4 regions of the Desulfitobacterium sp. genome follow, and region 4 is predicted to be linked to each of the others. Evidence: riboswitches for the same ligand, from Rfam matches in the RefSeq annotation. Region 4 holds a riboswitch; each other region holds the start of a gene.
The links. A riboswitch is a leader RNA that binds a small molecule or an ion and turns the genes downstream of it on or off. The one in region 4 is predicted to bind cobalamin.
Positions count from the first base shown of each region.

Region 1: it holds a riboswitch for cobalamin, as region 4 does, so the genes downstream of both, AC1U9U_RS12350 (zinc-dependent dehydrogenase) here and AC1U9U_RS03610 (precorrin-6A/cobalt-precorrin-6A reductase) in region 4, are expected to answer to the same signal.
Region 2: it holds a riboswitch for cobalamin, as region 4 does, so the genes downstream of both, cbiE (precorrin-6y C5,15-methyltransferase (decarboxylating) subunit CbiE) here and AC1U9U_RS03610 (precorrin-6A/cobalt-precorrin-6A reductase) in region 4, are expected to answer to the same signal.
Region 3: it holds a riboswitch for cobalamin, as region 4 does, so the genes downstream of both, cobT (nicotinate-nucleotide--dimethylbenzimidazole phosphoribosyltransferase) here and AC1U9U_RS03610 (precorrin-6A/cobalt-precorrin-6A reductase) in region 4, are expected to answer to the same signal.

Region 1 covers NZ_CEVWNY010000091.1:7,387-11,433, reverse strand. The annotation lists gene trpD (anthranilate phosphoribosyltransferase) at 1-473, opposite strand, end outside; gene AC1U9U_RS12350 (zinc-dependent dehydrogenase) at 504-1,541, opposite strand; cobalamin riboswitch at 1,648-1,829, opposite strand; gene AC1U9U_RS12345 (amino acid ABC transporter ATP-binding protein) at 1,965-2,693, opposite strand; gene AC1U9U_RS12340 (amino acid ABC transporter permease) at 2,726-3,487, opposite strand; partial or broken gene AC1U9U_RS12335 (transporter substrate-binding domain-containing protein) at 3,550-4,047, opposite strand, start outside.
Region 2 covers NZ_CEVWNY010000003.1:44,460-48,506, forward strand. The annotation lists gene cbiD (cobalt-precorrin-5B (C(1))-methyltransferase CbiD) at 1-1,096, shown strand, start outside; cobalamin riboswitch at 1,176-1,354, shown strand; gene cbiE (precorrin-6y C5,15-methyltransferase (decarboxylating) subunit CbiE) at 1,453-2,685, shown strand; gene cobI (precorrin-2 C(20)-methyltransferase) at 2,730-3,446, shown strand; gene cobM (precorrin-4 C(11)-methyltransferase) at 3,461-4,047, shown strand, end outside.
Region 3 covers NZ_CEVWNY010000054.1:14,517-18,563, reverse strand. The annotation lists gene cobU (bifunctional adenosylcobinamide kinase/adenosylcobinamide-phosphate guanylyltransferase) at 1-250, opposite strand, end outside; gene cobT (nicotinate-nucleotide--dimethylbenzimidazole phosphoribosyltransferase) at 391-1,533, opposite strand; cobalamin riboswitch at 1,635-1,811, opposite strand; gene AC1U9U_RS09630 (ATP-binding protein) at 1,990-3,363, shown strand; gene AC1U9U_RS09625 (GerAB/ArcD/ProY family transporter) at 3,555-4,047, shown strand, end outside.
Region 4 covers NZ_CEVWNY010000011.1:36,824-40,870, forward strand. The annotation lists gene cbiQ (cobalt ECF transporter T component CbiQ) at 1-324, opposite strand, end outside; gene AC1U9U_RS03610 (precorrin-6A/cobalt-precorrin-6A reductase) at 321-1,052, opposite strand; cobalamin riboswitch at 1,171-1,357, opposite strand; gene AC1U9U_RS03615 (MFS transporter) at 1,506-2,711, opposite strand; gene cshA (degradosome RNA helicase CshA) at 2,921-4,047, opposite strand, start outside.

The sequences.
Region 1 (4,047 bases), on a different contig from region 4:
TTGAAGATGCCGATACCTGCATTTTCGATGCTCCGGTGGACGACTTCTGGGTCACATTCTACATCTACCCCCAATTCTTCTAAAACATCTATGGTGCCGCATTTGGAAGTAATGGCCCTGGCCCCGTGCTTTGCCATGTTAACCCCTGCCGCGGCGGCAATCACCGAGGCCCCTGTGCTTATGTTGAAGGTCTTTACACTGTCCATCCCCGTTCCACAGTTTTCCACCAAGGGCGAAGCTGTCCGGGGAGTAACTTTGACAGTGTCGAGTTCATAAATAGCTTCCCAAGCCGCGGCAATTTCTTCCGTGGTCTCGCCTTTGGCCGCCAGGGCAGCTAAAAAAGCTCCCTGGTGCATATCTGTCTCCTCATTATTTAATACCCTCTTAAACATTTCCGTAGCTTCTTCTCTTGAAAGATCCTGTTTGTTGATGAGCTTTGTCAAGCCTGTCGCAAAGGATTTTGAATCGGTCATGATAATTCCTCCCTGATAATATTTTTTTGATCAGTAGTTTAAACAAATAGAAAGCCCCTTGAGATCTCTGACCATTTTCAAGGCTTCTTCCACCTCTTCGAGGACAATTCTATGGGTAATCATATCTTTAACTTTGATACTCCCATCGGAAATTAATCTCATGGCTTCTTTGGTGCTGCCTAGGGTACAGCCATAGGAGCCAAGGACAGTGATTTCCTTATAATGGATTAAGTTTAAGGGCAAAGGCCCATCGCCTTCCTCTGCCACCAAGCCGCTGAAAAAACCTAAACGGCCTTTTTTAGCCAAGACGCGGAGGGAAAGATCCATGGCATCGTATCCCGGGCAGCAGGGAATGACCACATCTGCACCTCGTCCGCCGGTGATCCTCATAATCTCCTGTTGCACCTCTTGCCGGGTGGGATTTAGAAGGTAATCAAATTCGTAGGTCCTGGCCATGGACAGTCGGTTATCATTGGTCTCCACCAAGATTACATTGGCAGCCCCGCGGGATTTTGCCAGTTTACCGTTTAATATTCCCAATCGGCCGGCACCAAAGATGATCACGGAGTTTCCGGGACCCACCTCAAGCTTTTCCTGCATGTTGACGCTGCAACCCAAGGGTTCCGCCATGGAAGCCTCCTCAAAGGTGATGCCCTCCGGAATCGGGTTTAGAATGCCATTTTCCACCCCTTGACGCGGAACTAATACGTATTCGGCAAAACCTCCATCATAGTTAAAGCCCATGATTTTTATGTCATCACACAAATTGTCCATGCCCTGTTTGCAAAACTCGCATTCCCCACAGGGGATGCCGGGGAATACCTGGACCCGATCCCCCTTCTTAAAATCCTCCACCCCCTCCCCCACCGCCTCAATGACCCCCGTTATCTCATGACCCAGGATACGAGGCAGTTGAAGATCGTATTGCCCCTTCATATAGCATTTCACATCGGTTTTGCAGATACCGCAGGATTTTACCCGAATTAACACCTCGCCAACGTCGCAGTTGGGGGTTTCGACTTCTTGGATTGCCAATGATTCCCTGCCGTGTAAAACTGCTGCTTTCAAAAGATCTCCTCCCTTAAAAGAAATTAGCAAACAAAAAAGCCCACACCAAATAACAGTGTGGACTTTCCATCATCCCCATGTAATACTCGCCTTTTGTCGCGCGAAGACGATATATCTATTCCAGGCAGGTCTCCTGACTTAGGTTCATCATCCTTATGCTGCCTTCCCCCAATCTAGAGTGGCTCGAGTAGCATAAAACTAACCATTACAGTGGCGGGCCCGTTTGGGACTTTCACCCAAATTCCCTATTCTCCCATTTCCATGGGCACCTGAAACGGAGTATTCTTTTGTAAAAATTATATACTAAAGTGTGTTTAAAGTCAAAGGATCTGGGTTGGCAAAAACTTAGTTTATCTTACCATGATGTTGATTTATCCAAATCTTCCTTCCACATTTCAATGAATATCAATATGCCTGGCGCCTTTAGATGCGCTTTAGGAATTCTTTAGTGCGTTTTTGCTTGGGATTGTTAAAGATTTGCTCCGGACTTCCTTCTTCTGCGATAACTCCATTATCCATAAAGACCACGCGATCAGATACCTCCTTAGCAAATCCCATTTCGTGGGTCACTATTAACATAGTAAGGCCGGTTTCGGCAAGTTGTCTCATGACTATGAGCACCTCCCCCACCATCTCGGGATCGAGAGATGAGGTGGGTTCGTCAAACAACATCACATCTGGTTCCATGGAGAGCGCCCTGGCGATGGCCATTCTTTGTTTTTGTCCGCCGGATAATTGCTTTGGTTTGGCGTGGACATATTGATCCATTCCCACCACTTGTAAGTATTTCATCGCGACTTTTACCGCTTCTTCTCTTGAACGCCTTAAAACCTTGGTTTGGCCCACCACACAGTTGTTTAAAACATCGTGGTTGTTGAATAAATTAAATTGCTGGAAGACCATGCCGAGTTTCCTTCGATAGGCATAGATATCGTGCTTATCATCTAATATATTTTTGCCGTCATAAACGATTTGACCGCCGCTGGGTTTTTCTAAAAGATTCACGCATCGAAGGAGAGTAGATTTTCCGGATCCCGAGGAACCTATGATGCAAACTACTTCTCCTTTATTTACCGAGAAATTGATATCCTTCAAGACTTCGTTAGTGCCAAAGGATTTGCTTAAATGTCGAATGTCAATTGCTTTATCCATATTCGTGTCCACCTCCTCGCCGAATTAAATGCCTATGCTGTCTTAAATAGAGCATCTTTGAGGCCTTCCCCCGGCATTGAATTGTCAATAATATCGTAACTCTCCGGTCCGTCTAGTCTCTTTTCGATATAACGAAGAATCCGCGTCACAGTATAAGTCATAACAAAATAAATAATGCTGGCGACAAAAAATGTTTCAAAATATCTATAATTGTGCCCCACAATGGATTTGCTTTGAAAATACAGTTCATTTACAGAAATTACATTGAGCACCGAGGTGTCTTTAATGTTGATTACGAATTCATTGCCGGTGGCGGGCAATATATTGCGAATTACTTGGGGCAGTACTACGTTTACCATAGTTTGGAGGTGATTCATACCTACGGCGTGGGCAGCTTCGAACTGTCCTTTATCTATAGAGGCGATGCCCCCTCTAACAATTTCCGCCATGTAAGCACCGGTGTTGATGGAGACTATGAAGATCGCCGCAAAAAGGCGATTCATGTGCCAATTGAAGGCCAGAGCGGAACCGTAATAAATTACCATGGCTTGCACGATCATGGGAGTCCCTCGGAAAAACTCTATGTAAAAAGAAAGAATGGTATTGATGAACTTGACAAATATTCTTTTAGTCCGCCGTTCAGGCATTGGAATACTTCGGACAACTCCTATGGATATCCCGATAATAGACCCTAAAATCGTGCTGATGATGGAGATAACAAATGTCATTTGTGCCCCGCGCAAAAACATCGGCCAATAGTTTAATACAATTTTTACTAACCATTCATAGGTCATAACATTCTCCCCCCTTTGAGATTTGCAGACCAACTGCGCCGGGGCGCAGCTGGTCTGCTTTTTTATTCAACGACGGGTTGATTTTTAATAGCGGAGTCCATGATTTCATTGCGCTCTTCTTCCGAAATGCCCGACAATATTTCATTAATTTGTTCTCTCAATTTGCTGCCTTTTTTGAGGCCTATGGCGATGGCCGTATCATCGTCCGATGTCTCAAAACCATCGCTAAACTCTACCATGGCAAAACTTTCATTTGCCGAGGTGGCACTAACGGCTTCGGGGCGTTCCGAGACATATCCGTCGATCATCTGTGCTTCTAGGGCGACTCTCATCGCCGAGAAATTATCCATGGGGGGCTCTTTAATTACACCGTCAATTTGCTCAATGACCGTATAATGGAAGGTGCTCAATTGCGCAGTTACTTTAGCTCCTTTAAAATCTTGGATTGAAGATGCTCCCTCGCATTGGCCTCCCCTTTTCACCACCATCACTAGATCTGATTTATAGTAGTTGTCCGAAAAGTCGATGGTCTCCTTGCGTTCGTCTGTCGGCGACATACC
Region 2 (4,047 bases), on a different contig from region 4:
TACCACAGGCAGTTGTGCAGCGGGGGCAGCAAAAGCTGCTTGCCTTTTGCTCAAAGGCTTAGAGCCGGGAGCTGAGGTAAATATCCCCCTGCCTCAGGGAAATCAGCTTCAATTGCCAATTTATCGTGCGGAAAAGGAAAATGCAGGAGCACGGGCAGGGATTATCAAGGATGCGGGGGATGATCCTGATATCACCCATGGTTTAGAAGTACAAGCCGTAGTTCAGATGCTTTCTCAGCAGGGAGAGGTCCGGATTAGCGGCGGTCGAGGGGTAGGAATCGTTACTAAAAAAGGTCTGCAGATTTCTCCGGGGGAAAGTGCAATTAATCCTATACCACTACAAATGATTCGGGAAGCGGTACGGGAGATTTTTCCTAAGGAAGAGATAAAAGTGACGATCGAGGTTCCGGAAGGGGAAAAAGCCGCGGTAAAAACCCTTAATCCGCGCTTGGGTATTGTAGGGGGAATCTCTATTTTGGGAACCACCGGGATCGTCCGTCCAATGTCCGAGGAGGCGTTTAAGAAGTCCATTCTGCCGGAACTGGACCAAGCCGTTGCTTACGGCCATAAGGCCATTATTTTAACCCCGGGGAATTACGGATTTAGAGCCGCTACAGGACAGCTCAAGGTACCTCAGGAAGCAATTATTCAAATGAGCAATTTTGTCGGTTTTCTATTGGAAGAAGCCGCTTATCGGAAACTAGAGAAGGTAGTTCTCTTTGGACATGTTGGAAAACTGATTAAGGTAGCGGGGGGGATATTCCATACCCATACCCATGTAGCGGATGCACGAATGGAAATTTTAGTGGCTCATGCAGCTCTTGCCGGGGTTCCCCGTGAGCTTTTAGGCAAGTTGGCGGAATTCCCTACTGTGGAAGGCGCCGCTGAAGCAATCCTTAACCAAGGTTGGGGAAATTTGTTATTTGAATTAGCCGGTCGGGCCAGCATCAGGGCAAGGGATCATGTGCATGGAGAACTTCAAGTGGGGAGTGTTTTTACCCTTCTTGATGGTAAAATCATCGCCTGGGACAAACAGGCAGAAGAAATTGCCAAGGAATTTTGGGATTGGCCACAATTGCAGCAGGAATCTTACTAAAAACGGAGAATAGATAATACTACTGAATATTTTAGAAATATTCATAAAATAACTAAAGTTGTTTTTCATTTGGTATTTTTAATTGAATATAATTCAAGGTTCCTCATTTTGAGGATGTAAAGGGAAGTCGGTGCAAATCCGGCGCGGTCCCGCCACTGTAAACCACGAGTGCCTCTCAATTGCCCACTGGTAGTTACCGGGAAGGGGAGAGGGATGTAGACTGGAAGCCAGGAGACCTGCCTTGAGTGCGTTAATTAACACCTACGAGCGATGGGTGTAGTAATTATTAGGGTACTTACCAATACTGAAACAATAGAGCCGCTCACGGCTCTTTTTTTATTAAGGTAGGTGGTCAGATGATTAGCATACTGGGAATTGGTCCCGGGACTTCCGGATGGGTTCCTCCGGCTGTGATGGAGATGGTGAATCAATGTAATGTTTTAATAGGTGGGCCTCGTGCTCTAAAGCTATTTCCTGATTTTGCGGGAGACACCTTTCTTATCAATGGGAAGTTGAAGGAAACCCTGGAAGTATTGGCGGGCGTTTTAAGTCAAGGGAAAAAGGTCGGGGTACTGGTGTCGGGGGATCCTGGGTTTTACAGCTTGCTGCCGCTGCTAAAAAGAGAATTTCCGCAGGAAGATATCAGAGTCTTACCGGGGATCAGCTCTGTACAATTTGCCTTTGCCAGGGCAGGAATCCCTTGGCAGGATGCGGAGTTGCTTAGCGTCCACGGCCGCCCCCTTCGGGCCTTGCCCTTGAATCTGGATAAGCCTTTGGGAGTTCTCACCGGAGGGGACCATACCCCGCAAAAGATCGCCGGGTATTACCAAGTCTATGGATTTAATCCGCGGATTTCTTTGGGTAATGCTTTAGCCTATCCCGATGAAAAATGGTTGGAACTTGATGCCAAGGAATTAAAGGACCTTAAGGATGACTTTGCGAACGCTGTGCTGATCATCCATCCCGGTGAAGAAAAGCCGGAAGAAATATTCCCTTTGCCCTCGGGTTCCGAAGGCTTTAGCTTTGGAATCAGGGATGAGGAATTTATCCGCGGCAAGGTTCCCATGACCAAAAGTGAAGTGCGGGTTCAGGTTCTGGCCAAGGCTAAAATTGGCCCCGGTGATCGAGTCCTCGATGTGGGAGCTGGGACAGGAAGTTTAAGCATCGAATCAGCCCTTTTGGCCCGGCGAGGTTGTGTCTATGCAGTAGAGGAAAACCTGGAAGCCCAGGAACTGATTCTCCAAAATCGGGAAAAATTCCGGACCTGGAATCTGCAGTTGGTTCGCGGAACAGCCCCTGAAGCTTTAACCGGCATCCCGCCAATGGGTGTTTGCCTAATCGGTGGCAGTCATGGTCAAATATGGGAGATTCTGCGCCAAGCCCCACTGGTGCCTGGAGGCAGGGTAGTGATTACCGCAGTTACTTTAGAAACTTTAGCTCGCGGCATGGAAGCTTTGCAGAATTTGAAATATCAAGATATCGAGGTAGTTTCAATTCAAGCGGTGCGTTGGCAAGGAATTAAAGATATCCATCTTGCCCAGGCCCAGAATCCGGTATTTATACTTTCGGCGCAAAAAAGTCAAGAATAAGAACAACAACGGTGTTCCTGCAACAACGATAAAGGAGGTATATAGTGAAGAGTAAGTTTTATGGAGTGGGTGTAGGGCCGGGAGATCCTAAGCTCATCACCTTGCGCGCAGTAGAGGTCCTTCAACATATTCAGGTGTTGGCTATACCTAAATCCAAGCTGGAACGGGAGAGCATAGCCTGGGAAATCGCCAAAAGCCATTGCCCCGCAGGGGTAAATATTTTAGAGCTGGAAATGCCCATGACCTCAGATGAGGAAGTGCTGCAGGCAGCCTGGCAAAAGGCTGCGGATAAGATTATGGAGAAACTCGAAGCAGGACTCTCAGTGGCCTTTATAACCCTTGGGGACCCTTGCTTATACAGTACATATAGTTATTTGCTTTCTATACTTAACAGACAGCTGGAACCTGACCGGATCGAGACAATTCCGGGGATAACGGCCATGACAGCTGCCGCGGCCCGGGTAAATTGGCCTCTAGCCACCGGGGATGAACCCTTAGTGGTTTTGCCGGGAATTGAAGGGTTAGAGAATTACGAACAATACCCCAATCTTGTTCTTATGAAGGTATCCCGCAATCTGCCGGAGGTGTTGAACCATATCCGCAAGACCGGCTCACAAGCAGTTTTGGTCACTCGGGTAGGGCAGGCGGGAGAGGAAATTCGCTCCTTGGACACTGTTGATGATATGGAGAAAGTGGATTATTTGAGCTTAGTTCTATGCAAGAAGGAAAAAGATAAAAGCAAAAAGGAGGGTAAACCTTGACGGAAATAAATAAGATGGATTCTGCCCAAGTTCTTTTTATAGGAGCAGGTCCCGGGGACCCCGATTTAATCACGTTAAAAGGAAAAAAGGCTTTGGAAAAGGCTCAGCGAGTCATTTATGCCGGCTCATTAGTTAATCCGGAGATTCTTCAGCATTGTCAACCGGGGATTGCCCTCTATGATAGTGCCGGACTAACTTTGGAGGAGACTATCAAACTTATGGTGGAAGGGGTTAAAAAGGGGGAAAAGGTCGTTCGTCTACATACCGGTGATCCCAGTGTTTACGGGGCTATTCAAGAGCAGATGCAGCTTTTGGATGAGCAGGGTATTACTTATGGGGTGATTCCGGGAGTCAGCTCCGTATTTGCGGCAGCGGCGGCGGTGAAAAAAGAATTCACCCTACCGGAAGTAAGTCAGACCTTGATTCTTACCCGTCTCGCCGGTAGAACCCCTGTACCGGAAAAAGAAGATCTGGCACTCTTAGCTCAGCATCAGGCCAGTATGGCAATTTTCCTCAGTGTCCAGGAGATCGGCGAAGTGGTGAATACTTTGCGCCGGGGCTATCCGGCGGATACACCGGTGGCAGTGGTTTATCGAGCTAG
Region 3 (4,047 bases), on a different contig from region 4:
CCACTAGAATTACGGCATTTTCCTTACGATATTGTTCCAGGACAGAGGCGAGAGCCAGAGGTTCTTCGACAAGCTCCCAGTTGGAGGGACGTTGCTCCTGATGTTTTTTTACCCGCAGAGCCATTTCTTCGTCATAGACTTGGGCCGTGGCCACATAAATTACGGGCAAACGGGGATGGGCAGCCATAAGTTCGGCAAAACGGCTTTTACCGCTGCGGGCCCCACCGGTAACGAGAACAAAATTTGACATATATACCTCCGTTATAACTTTTGGCTTTTAGCTGATTTTGAGCTCCATGACAGGATTATGTTCTTTTATAATAGCATATTTTGAATTGTCAAAAGGGCAGTTCAGTTTGTTGGGAATGGCCACCGTGCTATTTTCGTTAGTCATTCTTTATTACTTACCCCGGCAGATTCAAAGGTAGCCATTTCCTTAAGGATGTGGATGGAGGCATCCAGCAGGTGGAAGGCAATTGCGGCACCGGTCCCTTCACCCAACCTGAAGTCCAGGTGCATAACCGGTTTAAGTTCTAGGTGCTTCAAGGCGGCAACATGACCAATCTCCACAGAGGAATGAGATGGGATGAGATAGAAGCGGGCCGTGGGACATATTTTGGCGGCGATAAGGGCTGCCGCTGTGGAGATTACCCCATCCAAAATGATGGGTACACGGGAGTAGGCTGCGGCCAGGATAGCACCGGCCAGGGCACCGATTTCCAAACCACCGATTTTGCTAAGGACATCGATTCCATCCTCAGGATCCGGCCGATTGATTTCGATAGCACGGGTGATAACTTCTTGTTTGCGAATTAAACCGGCATCATCGAGGCCCGTTCCTCTGCCGGTAACTGCTGCGGCCGGTAATCCGGTAAAAAGGGAGATAATGGCTGCGCTAGGAGTAGTATTGCCAATACCTACTTCGCCAGTAGCTAAGACTTGGACACCGGAATTTATAGCTTGTTGGGCAATTTTTGCCCCGGTTAATAAGGAAAGAAGGGCTTCCTTACGGCTCATGGCGGGTCCTTGGGCCATATTACGGGTTCCATTCATTACACGGTTACGCATAAGCTCGGGAGGATCTAAGGGGAAGGCGATACCCACATCAGTGCAGATCACTTCTGCATTAGCATGGCGGGAAAGAACATTGATACCCGCTCCACCGCCCAAGAAATTATAAAACATTTGGGGAGTGACTTCTTGGGGGAAAGCGCTGACTCCTTCAGCTACGACACCATGATCCCCGGCCATGACGAGTACGGCTTTCTTATCGATTTTCGGCCAAGGATCACCTTGAATGCCACCTAGTTGTTTGGCGATTTCCTCCAAAACTCCTAGGCTGCCCTGGGGTTTTGTTAAGGAGTCAAGACGTACTTGCACAGCTTCCATTGATTTTTCGTCTAAATCCTGAATTCCTTGGACGAGCTGGTTCAAAACGGCCTCGCACTCTTCTAAGCTAGCGGTGGAAAGGTCCTGGCGTTCGCAGAACTTCTCTGGAGATAGTTTTTCTTGATTTAATTCTTGTTTAGTCATCTTTAATCCTCTCCTTTTTAGTAAAAAAATAAAGTCCCGCCACTTATAAGTGGTCGGGACTTTGCCTTCATCGCCAACACCCTTTCCAATCACCCCTGGAAAGAATTTATGCATTCTTGGCAGGTCTCCTGGCTCAGACTCAAGCACCTACAACCCCTTCCCGGCAAGTGCCGGTGGTTATGGTCTAGGCTCATCTTTCACAGTGGTGGGTCCGCACCGGAATTACACCGGTTTTCCTATTCTCCCCAGATGGGGCACCGAAGAATGTTAGAATATTAAGTTATTTATAGAATACCAAAAGACAAGTTTTTGTCAAGGGTCTTGGGTCAAAAGCGAAGGAAAAATTGATTTGCCATTTGCTCTTTACTTCATGTTTTGAAGGAATTATGATATAAAATATACGTTGTACTAGAACACAACCATTAAAATTATAATTGTTAAGGATGTGCATTACCGGTGAGTAAAAATATAATGAATCGGTTGTCCTTGCTTATTGACGGCATGGTTATTTTTCATGGAATAAAAGAGGATCCGATAGTAGCTGCTTTTAAGTCACTTTTAGAGCAGGCGGGATCCCAAGAATTAGATTTCAGGGAAGTCTATAAGGAGTATCACCGTTTCACTTCCTTAGCTACCGAAGTTCAGTGGCCGGAGTACCTTTGGGAGCGGATCATTCAGGATAAAAATGAGTTCAGCAGACAAGTTGCCCAAGGCGGGAAAAGCGGATTATCCAGCCACCTGCGTGAATTAGCCGGACGTGATCTCCTTTGCTGCCGTGAGCTTACCCGGATGACAAGTGAAGAGATTAAAGAAGTAATTAATCAGCGGTTAGCCGGGGAAATGAAAGAGCACAAGGAGTTATGGCAGGAGGCGCCTTTTGCTCCGGCAAGCTGGCCTAATTGGCTAAGTGTTGGCAGGGAGTGTTTCAGTCATGATAATAATTTTGCTCAAAATTATCTAATGGCTACCCAAGGCCGACTCAAAGAAGTACTAAGGCAAGGGACTGCCGAGGACATGGTAAATGCGCTTCTCACATACTATCAGGAGATGGGTACCGGATTATTCAGCCAAAGCATGGCACTAAAATGGCGAAGCAATACCGGCAAGTTAGAAGCCGTTACCGCCGATCCCATGCGCAAAAGCCAATTGATCAACCAAGAGCGTGAGCAGGGGATTGTTCTCGAGAATACGGAATTCTTCATTAGGGGTTATTCGGCCAATAATATAATACTCTACGGTAACCGGGGAACAGGCAAATCTTCTTTGGTGAAGGCTCTGCTCCATGAATACTGTGAGCAGGGGCTGCGCCTTGTGGAATTAGCAAAAACCGACTTGCAGGATTATCCCAAAATCATTGCCCTCCTTGCAAAACAGCCCCTGAAATTCATCATCTTCATCGATGATCTATCCTTTGAAGATACCGAAGCAGATTATAAGAACTTGAAAACTTTGCTGGAAGGCGGCCTTGAAGGCAAGCCCAAAAACGTTTTGATTTATGCCACCTCTAATCGGCGTAACCTTGTGCGGGAGACCTTTGCCGAGCGGCAAGGGGATGAGGTCCATCGCCGTGATAATATGGAAGAAAAATTATCCCTCTCTGACCGATTTGGCATTACGGTAACCTTCCCCTCCCCGGACCAGGAGGGATATCTTAAGATAGTGGAAGAGTTAGCTAGCCAAGAAGGGCTTCAAGTCCCCGGAGATTATTTAAGACAGCAGGCTTTGCGGTGGGTCATGAATCATAATGCCCGTTCCGGTCGAACAGCTCGTCAATTCGTGGATTATATGCTTGCCAAGCAAGGCACAACCTTTGCAGACCCTCAACGTTGAATTTTTTCCTCAACGCTGCTTTCATAGCCGGCTGAATGGCCGGCTATTTTTATTTCACACATGCCTGACTTTTTCAGGGCAGGGAGAAGGGTAAAGGGGTTAATTGTCCGGAAAAGGATGTATAGGATTAGGCTGAGTGTTCATCCTAATATTAACCTGGAAATGAAAGTGTGAAATCATTGAAATATCGAGTGTCTAACCAACAAGTTTTTTTAACCTATTTTATGATAATGTCTGTATCCTTCGGGCTCCCTAATCTGATCATCATAGATTTGGGGCAGGATTTTTGGCAAGCAATACTCTTGGCCCTGGTTATGGAAGTGATCCTGGGCTGGTTTCTCTTTAAAATGGGGCTGAAGTTTAAGGGACGGACGATCTTTCAATATAGCGAAAAGATTTTAGGAAAATTTATAGGTAAAATTATTAATGGTTTATTTAGTCTTTTTTTTACGTTCGTAGCTTTTACCGCTCTTCAGACCCTTTCGGATTTTTTTGGTTCCGTAATCATGCCTGAGACTCCGAAATATGTTTTTGCTTTAGTATTAATACTCGTTAGTACCTATGCGACATATACCGGAATCGAGGTTATAATGCGACTCCCTGGGCTTATAGCTCCTTTTGTGTTAGGATCATCGTTGTTTATCGCCCTCTTAAATTTGACTAAGATGGATACTTGGAACTTAA
Region 4 (4,047 bases):
ACCAAGATTCAAATTATACTGTCCCATGGGTTGTGTTGAAAAATCCACGCCAATGGCGACAGTCCCCAACAGAATAAAGGAAATTGGAATCATTAGTATGGACAAATAGGCACGGAGGGAAAGTCCACCTTTGATGATGGACAAATAGGCCATTGCCAGGATAACCACAGCGGAGACGTAAGGATTATTCAAGACAATACATAGTACTAGGGTCGATATGGAGAGAGAGACTTTAAATGCAGCATTCCAATGTCTGATTCCGGAGGCATGAGCATAAAAGTCGATGGAAGATCCTTCACCATGCTTATGTCTGATTGTACTCATTCGTTTTTCCTTCCATACTTATCTACCCAGTCTAATAATTCCTTCACACTATTCACGGTCAACCCGGCGAGCACTCGGTTTTTTTTGACAAGGATGACTTTTAGCCCAAGTTCTAAGGCGGCAGATATTTTCGTATCTGTTCCACCGGCATTACCACTATCCCGAGTTAAGAGAATATCTGTCCCATACGACCTGAATAATACCCGGTTCAGATCTTTGGAGAATGGACCTTGCAGGGCCACAATATTCTTAGGGTGAATGCCCATATCCTGACACTTCTGCACAATCCGCCCTTCCGGAAGAACGCGCACAACGAAACGAGCAAAACCGGCAAAGGAACTGTTCACAATACTTTCGAGTTGATGACTGCCTGTCGTCACAAAAACCGTTGCCGGTCGACCTTCCTCTTGATATACTTCCGCGACGGATTGTTCCAAACGCCGCAAAGCTTCCTCCCAATTATGTACCGGTGAAATCAAGGAACTGATCGGAATCTTGGTCTCAGGTCTTTCCAGCCGGAGATAGGGAATCCCACGTTGTTCGCACCACCGGCTTAACGAAGTAAATTTAACACCACAGGAAGGATGACTGGCATCAAGAACGGCAGAAGGGATTGAACCGACTTCCTTTTCCGACCATGATGACATTTGTTTAAACTTAATTCCCCTCTTATGAAGATCTTCACCAGCTTCACGCGCTGCGGCAGTTTCTCCCAATAGAATAAACATAGTGCTTTTGCCTCCAAATAAAAAAACCCTTCACCAACGGAAGAGTTTAGGGTCATAATGAGCATCTAAAACAAAGTTAAAGATACAAACATTCACCTCCCTAACATCCCGTAGGCAGTTATAATGTTTGGTATAAGCAGGTCTCCTGGCTCAAGATCTTCATCAACTTACGTCTTCCCAGGTAATCCCCAGTGACACTTTGTAAGTCGACTCCCTCTTACAGTGGCGGGCACCGCGTCAGCTTTTACTGACTTCCCTTTTAAATTTTTCCCTCAGGAAAAAACACTCATTCCCAAAATATTCAATTATCTTATATATTAGCATAACCTTAGCAGCCCTGTCTAGTACCTAACACATTGGCAGTTGACCGGGGATCCCAATCCCCATTATCCACTGCATTATCCTTCCTGCCGAAGAAACGCGGATTGATACATAATTATGCACATTTTTCTTCTATGCTTGTTGCCCGATGAGCTCCTCATGTCTGACAGCCGGCTCCTGAGCTCTAATATCCGGTAGGGTTAAGGCAAGCAGAATCCCCACTATCGGGAGAAGGCAGATAAGATTCATTGTAAAAGGCAATCCGAAGTGATCAGCGATAACTCCAAGCAAAGTAACCCCAATGGATCCCATGCCGACGCCAAAGCCAAGCAGTAAACCAGAAGCCAGGCCGATGTTATTCGGCAAAAGTCTCTGCCCAAAAACCACCGTAGTGGAAAAAGTTGAAATTAATCCTGCACCGAGAATAAAAGCGAAAACAGGAATTAACGGACCGTTTAACTTTAGAAATGGTAAAATTGTCATTAAGGAGATTAACATGGAAACCAACATCCCACTGCGACCGCCAAAACGATCGGCAAAAGGTCCGCCTAAAATCGTGCCGAATGCTCCGGCAATTAAAAATACGCTCACTAGATATTGAGGTTCTGCAATCCCTTTAAAGGCAGGAAAATAAAAGGGAATGAAGTAAATTAGTCCGGATTGGATCCAGGAACGAACTGTTACGTAAAGCATTAATAATGTTAAGCTGCCCACCCGATTGCTACCGGAGTGCGTTCGCACCTTTTTCTTAGCCTGATTGGACAAACTTTCCCCTAAGATCCGCTTAAACCTCGGCATTACAAATAAAAAAAGCAAAGATGCTAAGAGGCCCGGTATTGCTACCCAGTGAATCGACTGCAGACCGCCAAAGCTTAGTACAAGTGTGGCCAGCATCGGACCTAAACCAAAGCCAAGATTTCCTCCAACAGAAAAAATCGCCATCGAAGACCCGGCCTTCCTGTCTTCGCTGATAAAGTGAGCCAATTTAGACCCCTCGGGATGGTATCCCGCAACACCGATACCGCTTAGGAGCACTGCAAATAGCAGGAGTTCATAAGAATTAACGAATCCTGTCAGGGCCAAACCTAAACCGGAGAGTATAAGTCCTAAAGGCATTAACCAAGGCATACTATAGCGATCGCTGAAAACCCCAAAAATGGGTTGGATAATCGCGGAACTAAAAGTAAACGCCAATACGAGGGTACCAACTTGAAAATAGCTTAGTCCAAAATTTAGGGCTAATAAGGGAGCCAAGATTGGAAGCACCCCTTGACCCAAATCAACAACCAGATGACCCAAGCTTAAAATCCATAATAACGGGTTCATTGTTTTAGCCACCTACTCTCTTCTCCAAAAATTTTTTACTTGATAAACATAGTAGCATATTTATAAATTCTAATCGAGAAATTTTAAGAATTTTTGCGGTCACTTTTGACCCCCTTAAGATTTGACCTACTCTACCTTAGAAAAAGCCACTGGTTACCCCAGTGGCTTTTTGTCTTCTCTCCGTATTAGTATATAATATGGTACTTGTTCAATGGTAGGATTTATTTTTTGTAACCGCGTCCACCTGTCGAACTCCCACGGTGATCCCCTTTGCCTTGTCTGCCACGATAATTACCACCGGGCCCGCCCTCTCTGCGATAACCACCACGCCTATCTCCACGATATCCTTTATGATCAGACCGACCTTGATTGCTTTTTACTCTCAAGGGAGCTACTCCAGTTAACTCGATTTCTGTTTCATTAGGTTCCTTGGTCATTATTTTTAAAGCTGCCGACAATAAAGTTACTGAATCCGATTCTTCCAATAAATCTTCGGCGATTCCCTTATAATTCTGGATGTCTCCCTCTGCTACGACACGTAGTAACCTTTCAACCGTGATCCGTTGCTGGCCCTCAATGGCTTCAATCATGGTCGGGATATTTTTGCGCGTTATTTTGCGTTTCGTCAGTTGCTCGATAAGCCTTAAATGACCTATTTCCCGTGGCGTCACAAAGGTTACAGCCAAGCCTGTTTTTCCTGCTCTTCCTGTACGTCCGATCCGATGCACATAACTTTCTTGGTCTTGAGGAATATCGAAGTTATAAACATGGGTCACCCCACTTATGTCTAACCCCCTCGCCGCAACATCCGTGGCGACTAAGACCTCGATAGTTCCCTCTTTAAACTTTCTCATCACGCTATCCCGTTTACTCTGGGTCAAGTCGCCATGAATACCTTCTGCGGAATACCCCCGTTTATTCAAGGCTTCCGCTAACTCATCCACTCGGCTTTTGGTCCGGCCAAACACAATGGCTAAGTCAGGGGATTGAATATCGAGCAAGCGGCAAAGAACATCAAATTTCATCTTTTCCGTGACTTCAATGTAGTTTTGTTCGATATTAGCAACCGTAACCTCCTTAGCCTTGATACTGACGAGCTCCGGGTCCTTCATAAATTTCTGGGCTAGATTTTGAATTTGCTTAGGCATGGTAGCTGAAAATAGCAAGGTCTGTCTTTCGTCCGGGATCTCTTGGAGTATGGTTTCAATATCTTCAACAAAGCCCATGTTTAACATCTCATCCGCTTCATCTAAAATAACCATTTCAATATTTTGGAGGCGAATAGTGCGTCTACGCATATGATCCATGAGACGTCCCGGTGTAGCCACAATGATATGGGGTCTCTTTT